Regions from separate parts of the Exiguobacterium sp. s125 genome, predicted to be linked through region 1. Evidence: riboswitches for the same ligand, from Rfam matches in the RefSeq annotation. Region 1 holds a riboswitch; each other region holds the start of a gene.
The links. A riboswitch is a leader RNA that binds a small molecule or an ion and turns the genes downstream of it on or off. The one in region 1 is predicted to bind thiamine pyrophosphate.
Positions count from the first base shown of each region.

Region 2: another riboswitch for thiamine pyrophosphate. It lies ahead of KNQ05_RS06915 (thiamine phosphate synthase); the one in region 1 lies ahead of thiD (bifunctional hydroxymethylpyrimidine kinase/phosphomethylpyrimidine kinase).
Region 3: another riboswitch for thiamine pyrophosphate. It lies ahead of KNQ05_RS05140 (ECF transporter S component); the one in region 1 lies ahead of thiD (bifunctional hydroxymethylpyrimidine kinase/phosphomethylpyrimidine kinase).
Region 4: another riboswitch for thiamine pyrophosphate. It lies ahead of KNQ05_RS14425 (SDR family oxidoreductase); the one in region 1 lies ahead of thiD (bifunctional hydroxymethylpyrimidine kinase/phosphomethylpyrimidine kinase).

Region 1 is NZ_JACSMI010000004.1:103,501-106,710, forward strand. It holds gene KNQ05_RS11430 (murein hydrolase activator EnvC family protein) at 1-106, shown strand, start outside; gene KNQ05_RS11435 (murein hydrolase activator EnvC family protein) at 310-1,584, shown strand; TPP riboswitch at 1,646-1,756, shown strand; gene thiD (bifunctional hydroxymethylpyrimidine kinase/phosphomethylpyrimidine kinase) at 1,873-2,682, shown strand; gene thiM (hydroxyethylthiazole kinase) at 2,663-3,210, shown strand, end outside.
Region 2 is NZ_JACSMI010000001.1:1,352,405-1,355,614, forward strand. It holds gene thiS (sulfur carrier protein ThiS) at 1-196, opposite strand, end outside; gene KNQ05_RS06910 (NAD(P)/FAD-dependent oxidoreductase) at 180-1,184, opposite strand; gene KNQ05_RS06915 (thiamine phosphate synthase) at 1,181-1,771, opposite strand; TPP riboswitch at 1,861-1,963, opposite strand; gene nagZ (beta-N-acetylhexosaminidase) at 2,030-3,210, opposite strand, start outside.
Region 3 is NZ_JACSMI010000001.1:1,049,804-1,053,013, reverse strand. It holds gene KNQ05_RS05145 (ABC transporter ATP-binding protein) at 1-1,285, opposite strand, end outside; gene KNQ05_RS05140 (ECF transporter S component) at 1,282-1,860, opposite strand; TPP riboswitch at 1,960-2,058, opposite strand; gene KNQ05_RS05135 (50S ribosomal protein L25/general stress protein Ctc) at 2,148-2,786, opposite strand; gene KNQ05_RS05130 (DEAD/DEAH box helicase) at 3,126-3,210, opposite strand, start outside.
Region 4 is NZ_JACSMI010000008.1:43,300-46,509, reverse strand. It holds gene KNQ05_RS14435 (RES family NAD+ phosphorylase) at 1-610, opposite strand, end outside; partial or broken gene KNQ05_RS14430 (MBL fold metallo-hydrolase) at 1,018-1,716, shown strand; gene KNQ05_RS14425 (SDR family oxidoreductase) at 1,623-1,934, opposite strand; TPP riboswitch at 2,118-2,218, opposite strand; gene KNQ05_RS14420 (hypothetical protein) at 3,030-3,210, shown strand, end outside.

The DNA of each region.
Region 1 (3,210 bases):
GGGTAACTCGACTGGACCACACCTACACTTCGAAATTCATGTCGGTGGGTATATCTACAGCGGAACAGGCCCTGCAAATAGTGTTAATCCTATGTCAATGTTATAAAATCGTAAAAGAACCTCTACATTGTAGAGGTTCTTTTTTATACAGTTTGAATAATTAGTTGTTATATTACAAAATAACGTTTTCATTTGAAATGTAAATGAAATTTTTCTGAAACTATTACGGTGCTATAATCAATTTCAGATAGTTTCACTACGGAACAGGACTTCAAAAATCGAATTCATACATAAGCGAGGAACTCACATATGCTAAAAAAGTTATTTTCTACCGTACTATTAGGGACGTTATTATTGACGAACACCCCAATCACTCAAGCGGCTACAATCAAAGAAAAGAAAGCAGATAATGCAGCTGAACAACGTAAACTAGAAAAATCAATCAAAAAACAAGAATCTAAAATTTCAAAAGAGCAACGTCAAATCAATGCGATTGATGCAGCAATCAATGAAAATATTTTTCGTGTCTCAGAAAAAAATAAACAGATTCGTCAGTTGAATGAACGAATTGAAGAGCTTGAGGCAGACATTATCCATTATGAAGAAATGTTAAAACGCCAGGAAGAGCTGTTAGGAGACCGCCTTCGTGTGCTTCAAGAAAATGATGGGAATTCGATTAAATGGGAAGAAGTCATTTTTGGTTCGAAAGATCTTGGCGATCTCTTTAGTCGTGTGATGGCAGGGAAAAAAATTGCTGAACAAGATGACAAGATGATTTCTGCTTACCTTGAAACGCAAAAAAAATTAGCTGATGCTAAAGCGACGCTTGTGGATAAAAAGGAAGAGCGAGTGAAAGAAAAAGAAGCCCTTTTGGTTCAAAAAAAGGAACTCAAACAGCAAATGAAAGCACGTAGTGCAACCTTAAAAAAATTACGTCAAGGTAAAACAAAATTTACGACAAAACTTCTGAATGCGAAAGAACTTCAAGCGACATTAGAAGCGCAAGAACGTGCGATTGCGGCAGCAAAGGCAGCAGCTAAAGCAGCAGCGGAAAAGGCAGCAGCTGAAAAAGCGGCAGCGGAAAAGGCGGCGGAGGCGGCGGAAAAAAACAACGCCGGGACGTCTAAGAAGGTCGTAAGTGCTACGCCAGTCGCTAGTGTTCCGAGTGGTTCGGCGCAGTTCGTTCGCCCTGCGTCAGGAAGTGTTTCACAAGGATTCGGACCAGCGAGTGGTGCGAATGGGTATACTTTCCATAATGGTGTCGACTTTAGAGGGTCAGTCGGATCATCAATCGTCGCAGCAGCTTCAGGAACGGTCATCACAGCAGGAAGCGGTGGACCGTACGGAAATCACGTGATGATTTCACATTTCTTGAATGGGAAAGTGTATACAACAGTTTACGCGCATATGAATTCATTATCAGTTCATGCTGGACAAACGGTCTCGCAAGGGCAACAAATCGGTACGCTCGGAAATACGGGAAACTCGACGGGCGCACATCTTCATTTTGAATTGCATATTGGTGGTTACCAATACAGTGCGACAGGACCAGCTAACACAGTTAATCCATTAGCATACTTATAAAAACGAGCTTCGGCTCGTTTTTTTTATGGCGCTATGCTACAGTGAAAGAGAAATTTAAATCATGAGCAACTAGGGGAGCTGGAGGAATCTGGCTGAGAGGAAAACCATTCTGTTTTCGACCCTATCACCTGATCTGGATAATACCAGCGTAGGAAAGTTGAGATTGAAGACATGAATAAGTGACCACACTCGTTGGTTTTTCATGGCGTCGTCTGCTTTTTTACAGCGGACGGCGCTTTTTTTCGTTCCGCTTTCTCCTTGTGCTCTCATAGAAAGTGAGGTCTATCGATGAAACATGTACTGACGATTGCTGGATCAGACTCTAGTGGTGGAGCTGGAATTCAAGCCGACTTAAAAACTTTTTCTGCTCTTGGGGTTTACGGTATGAGTGTAATTACTGCTATCACAGCGCAAAATACGTTAGGCGTACAAGCAGTTGAAGATGTATCACCAACGCTTGTCGAAGCCCAGTTGAACTCGATTTTTAGCGATATTCGTGTAGATGCCGTTAAAATTGGGATGGTCTCGAATGAAAAAACGATTCAAGTCATTGCCAAATGTTTGAAACATTATCAGGGACCAGTCGTCTTAGACCCCGTGATGGTCGCAAAAGGGGGGCATGCGCTGTTAAGGAAATATGCTGAACAAGCATTAATGGAGCATTTAATGCCGCTTGCAACCTTGACGACCCCGAATATTCCGGAAATGGAACGCATGTTAGGGCAAGCGATTTCGACAATTGATGAAATGAAGCTGGCGACGACGGAATTCGCACAAAAACGAGATATCGCTATCCTGTTAAAAGGCGGTCATCTTGAAAGTACGGATGCCTCGGATATTTTATACACGGAAGGGATGCATCATCTGTTTCAGGAGGCACGATTAAAACGCCAGCATACACATGGTACTGGATGTACATTGTCTTCCGCGATTGCGGCACGTCTTGCGCTGGGAGATTCCCTGAAGGATAGCGTGATTTATGCTAAACGGTACGTAACTGAAGCAATCCGGCATGGATTTGCCTTAGGGAACGGAATCGGACCGACACATCACTTTTATGACATTTGGAGGGAAACGGATGCTTACAACCATTCATGATAAAAAACCATTAATTCATCATTTAACGAATGCGGTCACGATTAATGAGTGTGCCAATATGACCCTTGCGCTCGGGGGTTCACCTGTCATGGCGGAAGATATCCTAGAAGTCGAGGAAATGGTTGGACATGCAGATGCTGTCGTTATCAATATCGGGACATTGAACGCAGCTTCACGAGCGTCGCAATTGTTGGCAGGTCAAACGGCTAACCGATTGAAGAAACCGATTATTTTAGATCCAGTCGGAATGGGGGCGACGACACTTCGGACACAATTCACGAAAGAGTTACTCGAAGCAATTCATTTTACGGTCATTAAGGGGAACGTCTCTGAAATCAAGACGCTCATCGGTCAAGTCGGACGTTCAAAAGGAGTCGATGTCGCTTCCGGAGAGACATTAGATTTTCAAGTCGTCCATGAGTTTGCTGGACGGCTCGGGACGACTCTCGTCGTAACGGGACCGGTTGATTTCATTACAGACGGCAAGCGACAAGTAAAACTAACCGTAGGAACGCCACGACTCGGACA
Region 2 (3,210 bases), on a different contig from region 1:
CTCCTACGAAGTGAACGATTTCAAAAGAATCGCCTGTTTGAATGGGTGTGTTTTGGTATGCTGTCCGCTCGACAATCTGTCGATTCTGTTCGATGATGACCATTTTTTCCGTCAAATTGAGATGATGAATCAATCCGTCGATTGTCGAAATCGATCCGTCAAGCGTATACGGTTGACCATTAATGGTGAGTTGCATTCGTGTTCCTCCTCGATTCATGTAATGAAAACGGACGAAGCTCATATTTCGGCGTGATTCCCGTTACCTCGTCTGCCAGGACGGACGCCGTGATCGGGGCGAGTAATATCCCGTGCCGATGATGCCCGGTCGCGACGAATAGGTGCCCGACTCCCGGGACCTGCCCGAGATAAGGCAATCCGTCCGCTGTTTGTGGACGAATCCCGGACCAGATGTCCACGATTTCCGCTTCTCTGATTGCCGGGAACAGTCGCGCCGCCGCCTGCAGGAGATGTTCAATCCCGCTGACGCTGACCCCTGTCGTCTCGTCACCGATCCGTTCCGTCGCCCCGATGATGATCCGTCCGTCAAACTTCGGGACGAGGTACACGTCGTCGCTAAACAACGTTTCGGTCAAGACATGCCCCGGAAGCCGGACGGCGAGGCATTCGCCTTTGACCGGTACCGTCGCGATCTCGACACCACTCGTCGCGAGTAACGCTTCTGATCCCCGACCGCTTGCGACCACGACGTTCCCGGCTTCGCGCTTACCGTTACTTGTCGCAACGCCGACGACGGTCGCCCCTGCCCGGTGCAGTCCCGTGACCATTGTCTGTTCTTCAATCACACCTCCGCGGGCTTTAATCGCGTGACGGAGCGAACGCGTCAACTGGACGGGATCGATTTGACCGACGGATGCAAATTGAATTTCCTCGTGCCCCCGAATCAACCGAAAGGGATTTTCTTTATAGCCACTATCAATGCCGGTCTCATTAAACAGCTCACGGACGAGGTCGGGATAAAGCTGTCGACTCGCTGCCGCCAGTTGATGTAAGGCAGGGATCAGTTCATGATCCGTCGCAAGCATGCCGGCTGCCGCTCGCGTCGTTCCTTCGCCACACCGGCTTTGCTCAAGCACGCGTACCGGTTGTCCTCGTTTGAGCAATTCGTAGGCGAGTGTCAAACCGATTACGCCTGCGCCGACGATTAACGTCTCTGTTGCTTTCATTGATCAAGCACCTCGCGATACGCTAGGACTGCTTCGACCGGATTTGCCTGACCGAGAATCCCTGACATCACAGCGATGCCAGCAACTCCGGTCGCGAGGACATCGGCGACATTCTCCGGCTGAATCCCGCCAATCGCGATGACGGGGACTTTTGAAAACGTGACGATTTGCGCGAGTGCCGCTAGTCCGCGCGGAGCAATGTCCTGTTTTGACGCCGTCGCAAAGACATGACCATACATGACGAAGTCGCTGCCCGTCTCAAGCGCTTCCGTCAAGGAGTGGATTGATCGGCCGATCTGTAGCTCGCTGAATTGACGCCGCACGACAGCGACGGGAATACTGCATGATGTCAACTGGACACTTGCCTTCGTCACGAGGGCGACATCAAGCCGGTCATGGACGATTAGTTTTTCACGTGGAACACCGGCGCATACTAGCTCCTCGATCAATTGGACGAGTCGGTCCGCCGACCAACCCGGTTCCCGGATATGAATCATGTCGACATAAGGCACAACAGCCGGCAAGACTTCTAGAAGATGTGTCAGCTCTTTTGTCCCGGTCGTCACAATATGTAACTTCGGACGCATACCTTCTCCTCCTTGCTACACAAAAAGGACCACCCCATGAACATGATGGAGTGGTCCGAAAAATGTCCAGGTAAGACCTGAGACAGGATGATAATCAGAAGCCACTTCCCTCCGCTAGTACGAACTAGATCAGGTTCAAAGGGTCCGGATATTTCCGTCTCAGTCTGCTGCGAGACTCCCCTAGTGTAGAACTATTTAGTGTTGGTTGGTTCATTCGTAGTCTACCATGACCGCTCGCTTGATTTCTAGTCCGACTTGTCAGTTCAGCCGATCCGTGACCGTTTTGACCTGTTCCGTCAATTGTTCACGCGTTGGAATCAGCTTCGTGTCTGCTAAATCATACGTTTGTTTTAATCGTAAGACACGTGTCACTTTTGCGTCGAGGTCAGCCCGTGATAGTGACTTGTCCTTGACCCCCTGCATAATTGCCGCATGAACATCCGTGTAAGCACCGGCTTGCGAGAACATCGCCATGTCGGCACCACGTTCGAGGGCGAGACGCGAAGCTTGGGCGAGACCATATTGTTTCGTGATCGCACCCATTACGAGGTCGTCCGTCACGATGACGCCATCGAACTTCAACTCTTCACGCAACAGCTGTTGCATGACCGGCTCTGATAACGACGACGGATTGTCTGGGTCGAGCGCCGGGAATAAAATGTGTGCGACCATCACCATTTCCGCTCCGGCATCGATTGCCGCTTTGAACGGGACGAGTTCCAGTTGCTCGAGTTGCGCTTTCGTCTTCGTCACGGTCGGTAAGCCGACATGCGAATCGACAATCGTATCGCCGTGTCCGGGAAAATGTTTGACGACCGGCACGACGTCTTCCGACTTGATTCCCTGCATTAACGGGACACCGAGCCGGGCGACGTCATCCGGCTCAGCACTGAGTGCCCGGTCACCGATGATCGGGTTCGCCGGGTTACTGTTGACATCAAGAACCGGGGCGAAATCCATATTAAATCCATAAAACCGTGACATCGCACCAAGCGCCTGTCCGGCCTTTTGCATCAATGCCGGATCGTTTTTCTGACCGAGCGTCAGACTCGGAGGTAAATGAAACGTTTGATCCGGGACACGACTGACACGTCCTCCTTCTTCATCGAAGCCGAGGAACGCGAGCGCTTCGTCGTCTTGTGCGTCCTTGATTGCTGCCGTCAAGGTTTTCAGCTGGGCGTCTGACGTGATATTGCCTCCGAGTAACAGGACACCGCCTATCGCGTGATTGTTTAACAGACTTCGGTCCGCGTCCGATAACGTCGTCCCGCTGATCCCGATATACAGCAATTGATCGACCTTTTCAGCAGTCGAGAGTTTGGCGAGCTGACGTTTGATGTCTTGCTCCGCCTGGTCGGCAGCCGTCGGTTCGTCAGCGACCGGCTGTTGCTGACTCGTCTTCGGTTCTGTTGCTGGTTCACTCGCGCATGCCGTCAAAA
Region 3 (3,210 bases), on a different contig from region 1:
CGGCATCTTGACCGAACGTCGGTTCATCGAGTAACAGGACGTCTTTTGGTTCTAACAACATCGTTGCGACGCTGAGCCGTCGCTTTTGACCCATGCTCAGGGCGAGGGGCGACTGACGGGCGACATGGGTTAACCGGTAGGATTGCAACGCCGTTTCAATCCGCTCCGGCGTCGGTGCATCCATGCTGATTACGAGCTCGTCTTCGACCGTCTGCTTGAGAAATTGGAGCTCTGGCTGTTGAAAGACGAATCCGACGTGTCGGTAATAGCTCCGACTTTTCCATGTCCGCAGTTCTTTTTCGAACAAGCGGACCGTACCGCCTTGCGCCGGAATCAATTTCGCCAGTGTTTCGAGCAACGTGCTTTTCCCGGCACCGTTCGATCCGACGACCATGATCCATTCTCCGGCGTGTGTTGCAAGCGACAGGTTATCGACAATCACTTGCTTACGGCGTCCTAACGCGGTGCGCGTCAGCGCGAACGTCGTGTCGTGCCGAACCGGAGGACGGTTGTTAGTCACTTTTCGTAACCGCCCCGCCTGGGAAGAAGCGGGGGGCACGGTTTCCAGTTCATACGGGTAGAGGAGCGGCGTCGCAATGCCGCGTCGTTCAAGTTCATCGCGATACTGACCGAAGACATCAAGCGGCGGACCATCGCGTAAAATCGTTCCGCCGTGATCGAAGACGAGCACCCGGTCACTGAACGTCACACAGCGGTCAAGCTGATGTTCAATCAGAACGAGCGTCAACGTCCGGTCGTGATGGAGTTCCTCAATCAGCTGCATCAAAACCCGATGTCCTGCCGGATCGAGTTGCGCCGTCGGTTCGTCAAGCAATAGAATATCCGGCTCAAGGGCTAGGACGCAGGCGAGGGCGAGTCGTTGTTTCATCCCTCCTGACAGTTGCATAATCGGTGTCGTCAGCGGCACATCAAGGCCGACACGTGCCAGTACGGCGTCAACCCGGTCATCCATCTGACTGCGGTCGACTGAGCGATTTTCAAGACTAAAGGCAACTTCCGCTCCGACGGTCTGCATGCAGAACTGGTCGTCCGGATTTTGAAAAAGGATTCCGACCGTCCCATTCGTTTTGCAGTGGCCGCTGACATCGGCTTCGATCGCGTCAGGTAATAAACCGGCGAGAACATGTAAAAACGTCGTTTTCCCACTGCCGCTCGGTCCGACGAGCAACGTCGTTTCCCCTTCGTGTAGCGTCACCGTCACCTTGTGCAGGACGTTGTCATGTTGCCCCGGATAGCGGACAGACAAGTCGTTACAATGAATCATGCTGCATCCGGCTTCCGCCGCTTACGCCCGATCGCATAACCGTTCAACGTCCCTGTCTTGACGAGCGCATCGACGATGACTTTCGCAAGTAATCCACCGAGCAATGCACCGCTGACGAGTTGAAGGGAAAACGTCAACAGAAGTGTCGTCGTCGTATAGTAGGCGAAACCATTGACGACAAGACTATAGACCATACTACCGATTGCGGCGAACATTCCGGATAGAACTAACGTCATTGTGTTGAACTTCCGGTATCCGAAGAGGGCAAAAGCGATTTCGGCACCGATTCCTTGAGCGAAACCAATCAATAAGGCCGATAATCCGAAGTGACTCCCCGTGAATAATTCGACAGCCGCGGCGACGACTTCTGCAATCAGTGCTGCCCCGGGCTTTTGAATGATGTAGGCGACAAGCGGACTCGCGATGACCCAAATCCCGAACATCCAGTTCGATCCGACCGGTCCGAAGATCGCGGAAATCGGTAACCACAATGTCGACCACCCTAAGTAGAGTACCCCGCAAGCAACCGACAACATCATCATGACGATGATTTCTTTCATTTTCCAACTGTTCATGTTCCTATCTCCCTTTGGCACAACCACCAGACAAACAAAAAGACCGCCCTCTATGAAAGAGAGCGGTCACTGAATCTGCAAACATGCAGAAAAATTGAACGAATTACCGCTCCACTTTCCTACGCTAGTATGAACTAGATCAGGTTCAAAGGGTCCGAAGTGAATCGTCTCAGCCAATGGGCTCCCCTAGTGGATGTGCATATAGTGTGTACGCTATTTACTGTACCGACTCTACCGACAGTTGTCAATACAGATAAAAACCCTCCGCGAGGGGAGGGTAAGAAAAATTATTCTTTTTCTTTCGTTTGTTCTTCAGTAGAAACTTCTTCTGTCGCTTCAGCTGGTTCTTCAGCATCTGCTTCTTCGAGATCCGCTTCAAGTGTCGATTCGACGACGGCAACGACTTGAATGTCACCTTCCGTAACGATACGGTATTCTTTTTCTTCCGGCAAATCCGAAACCGATAGAGAATCACCGAGGTTAAGATTTGTCACATCGACTTCGACGCGTTCCGGTAATTTATCTGGTGTAGCTGCAACTGTTACTTTAAAGAGTGTTTGTGAAAGATATCCACCAAGTTTTGCACCAGCCGCTTCGCCGACGAGGACGATATCTGTTTCGACTTCTGTTTCTTCATCCATTTTAACAGCGATGAATTCAACGTGCTTGATTGTTGGTGTGAAGATATCCATATCGAGTTTGTTGATCAGTGTGTTGACTTTTTTACCACCGATTTGAAGTGCAACAAGTGCATTCTCACCATGTTCGCGAACGACTTTGATCAATGCTTTTTCGTCAAAGGCAATCGGTGTACTTTCCACTTTGTAACCATACACGACACCAAGAGCTTTTCCTTCATGACGTAATTGCTTTCTAAGTGAGCGTGGGCGTACTTCGCGTTCTTCTACTTTTAATGTTACTGACATGTTCATTTCCCCCTTGAATTTGGTATAGCCCTCAAAAGGTAATGAAGAAAGGAGTGGAACGAATCGTTCCGGATCAAGACAGTGCATCGAATGCTATTTCAAATTGATTTCATAAAAATGAAGATCGAAGTGAGTGGTTAGCATTTCTCTCCCAGGTCATTACGCTGATATTGAGAAACATGTGGTTGTAAAAGCAACTCGCTGATGCGGTGCTATGATAGTTATACCCCTGTAACATTAAAAGCTAAACATCAACCGGCGAAAAAACGATAGCCAGAAACCTGTTCTCCCTAGAGCAGCAACGGTTTACATCATGTAAAGAAATCGGTGCCTTTCCTCTTATTCAAGCAATTGAACCATCTCATCGACCGATAACGCAAGTGACGCCGGTTGTTCAAGTATGTCCGTCACGAGTGTCGCTTTC
Region 4 (3,210 bases), on a different contig from region 1:
TAAATATCTGGTCATTATTAAATAAGTTAAAGTAAAATAATGCAGTAATTCGACTTCTTTCCTCAGTTGATTTTTTCTTTAAAATTCTAGCAAAATCATATATATCCATCGGCAGACTTGAATCTCCTACCAGATTGAAAATATTGTTGTCACTATTGGATTCAAATCGCGCACTTGTATAAAAGTCACCTTTTTCAACTCTCAGTTCTGCTTCTATCGTTCTTAAAATAAACTTTTTTTCCGCTTCCTCAGATTTTCCCTTCCTAACAGGAATTACCCCTAAATATATAAATGCTTTACCTGGAGGGTTCATTCTATTATGATTTGTCACATAATCAAGATGAGGAATCATTCTTTGATAGAAATCTAATTCAATCTTCTCATTTACCCCAACGCCCCTATAAATCTTTCCTAAATCCTTAATTGAAATTTCGAATTGTGATGCCATAGAATTAACTACATCATCAAAAACTTTGAAAAAAGTATATTTTCCAATTATTTCTTCTAATGAAAGCCCTTCTGTTTCTCCACTGTACAAAGCTTCCTTCAATGTATTCCAATGTTCCACCATTATTTCAGATAAACCATTCACTACCTGCTTCATTTCCATAACTGCACCTCAATTTCCATTTTCCATTGATAAGAGAAAGCGTATAACCAAAAAACGTTTCCTGATTATAAGCTACATTCCCTTTTGAAGTTTTCATAGTAACACTATTCTTTCTGATATTATGTGCAAAAAAAGTACATACTTGTTTGATTTCTTATACTGACCATATACTAAATTTCATAGCGAATAAACAGGATCAAGCTTTTTTCTATTCAAAAATAAAAGGGGGATCAAACGACTCATAGGATAGATATTACCTACTCAATAAAAAATCAGCTATTCACAAAGGAGTGCTTTATCAATGACGAAATTAAAAAAAGCTGCAATTCTAACCACACTCACATTGAGCGGTGTATTAGCCGCTTGCGGATCTTCACAATAATCCATTACAACCGAAAAAACAGGACGTGGTGGTCCAACAAATTCGAAATGCGATCGTGACAGTTGGATACAAAGGACGAAAATTCTTAGTAGATCCCATGTTTTCTAAAAAGGACGAATTTGATTCGTTCGATCCCGCTACAAGGGATGATCGAAATCCAGTAGTCGACCTTCCATTCTCTGTGGATAAGATTATGGATGACGTAGACGCTGTCATCATTACCCACACACATGAAGATTACTTTGATCAAGCAGCAAAAAGAACAAATTCCAAAAGACATCAAAATGTTAATGCAAGATAAAAAAGATGCAGATATGGCACGAAAAACAGGCTTTACAAATATCGAAGTCATGAAAGAAGGCCAAGCGACGATCTTTAAAGGCGTCAAACTGACGGAAGTAGATGGTCGTTATGGCTACGGAAAGATGGCAAAGAAAATGGGAAATGTCATGGGCGTTATCTTTCAGCATCACAAAGAAAAAACTTTATATGTAGCAGGTGATACCGTTTGGTATTCGGAAGTGAAAAAATATCGATACGTGTAAACCAGAGATTTTTATTTTGAACGGAGGACAGAATCAATTCCTAGAAGGTGTACAAAGCCGCTCTAAAAGCCAAAATTTTAGTAAGTCATATGGAAGCCGTAAACCACTGGGGACTCTCGAGAAAAGAATTGAAGACATTCATTAAAGGTAAATACATCACATCCAATGTCCTTGTTCCGATTCTGATGATGCCACCACTGTTTCGTTCCATGAATTGTGGCAAAACACTTTGGATGATGTGAAAAGCCGCTTTTAATGTTTCATTCAGTTTCTTTTGATAATCTTTCCATTGCAAGTCGATAAACGATTTTTGAGCAACCGGATCAAATTTGAAGTCTACTAACTCAATATTCACGACAACATCGATTTGACCATAGTGTGCTGTTGCGGATTGCATCATGCTCTCGACATCTTCCTGCTTCGTACATTTGCATATAAGGTAATAGCATTTTCTGTACGAAATTCACTCATAAGCTTTTCTACCGCATTCTTGCTTTTATAGTAACTATCACCACTTTAAATCTATTGCACACGTCTAAATAATCACATAGCAAAGAACGACATCATCGTCTCCGCTTGTTCATCAGAGTTTACACTTCCCTACGCTAGTACTACCTAGTTCAGGTTCAAAGGGTTTGAGTAGCTACTCATCTCAGTTAAATAACACCCCTAGTGATTCTATTTAAGTTACCTTCACTTTAGTGCTCTAGTGAACACCTGTCACTGATGATGAAATTGATTCGATAATAGTTTTCTAAAAATATGCAGCATAAAAATAGATTCATTACTTTTTCCGGATTGCTTTGTTACGGTCATATCTTGTACTAGACAATCCTAATTATCATTTTTTTCTTTGATGATGTCTTAATATACGAGCGATTTGATTTTGCAGATCGATTACGTGACCTAGAAGTTCGAATCATTGATGTTTGCAATATAAGTAAAACTTATCTTGTGTAATCATTGTATGGGACCAATTAAGCCGTAAGTATATCGTCTTCCCTCTTCTTATTGATGACTTGATTTGTTTCTTCGTAAAGTCATGCGTGCTCTATTTGATGCTTTTATTATTTTTTGAATAAAAACGTACCAAATCAATCAACGATTCATTTTCTTTACCATACTAGCATTGAAGTTCTTCTCAACTGCGTAAGAGTAAGTGCTTTGATACGTTAAAAGCCTGTCTCATTATCAAGGTAATGAATCATTTTTTTCTCTACCGCGTCATCCCCAATTTTCTGATAAACATTCCTTTATGTCTCGACTACGACATACAAGCTTTTCTGATTATTTTTAAGTCGCGTTGATTGGTGTAAGTCTATTCTTTTAAAAGCTATCAACTATGTTTGATCAGTAATGGCTTAAATTTTTATTTAAATTAGTACTCGAGCGTTACAAGTGATTTTTTAGAGAAGAACTATAAATTTCTAATCTATTTTTTCTTGTAAATATGTACAATACAAATACAAATATTTTTAAAGGAGCTGAACTTATGAACATCCGAAAAGTATTATTTCTCATCATGATTGCTATTGTCTATCTTTTACTCTTCACTATCACCTTTTGGAGTCTCATTGGCTTATTGATCTCAGCAATTGGTCTATACTTTTACTTTAAACCAAGGCTTCGAAATCCAGTGAAGTACGCAACCTTTGTCGTTTGGCTAGGCGTAT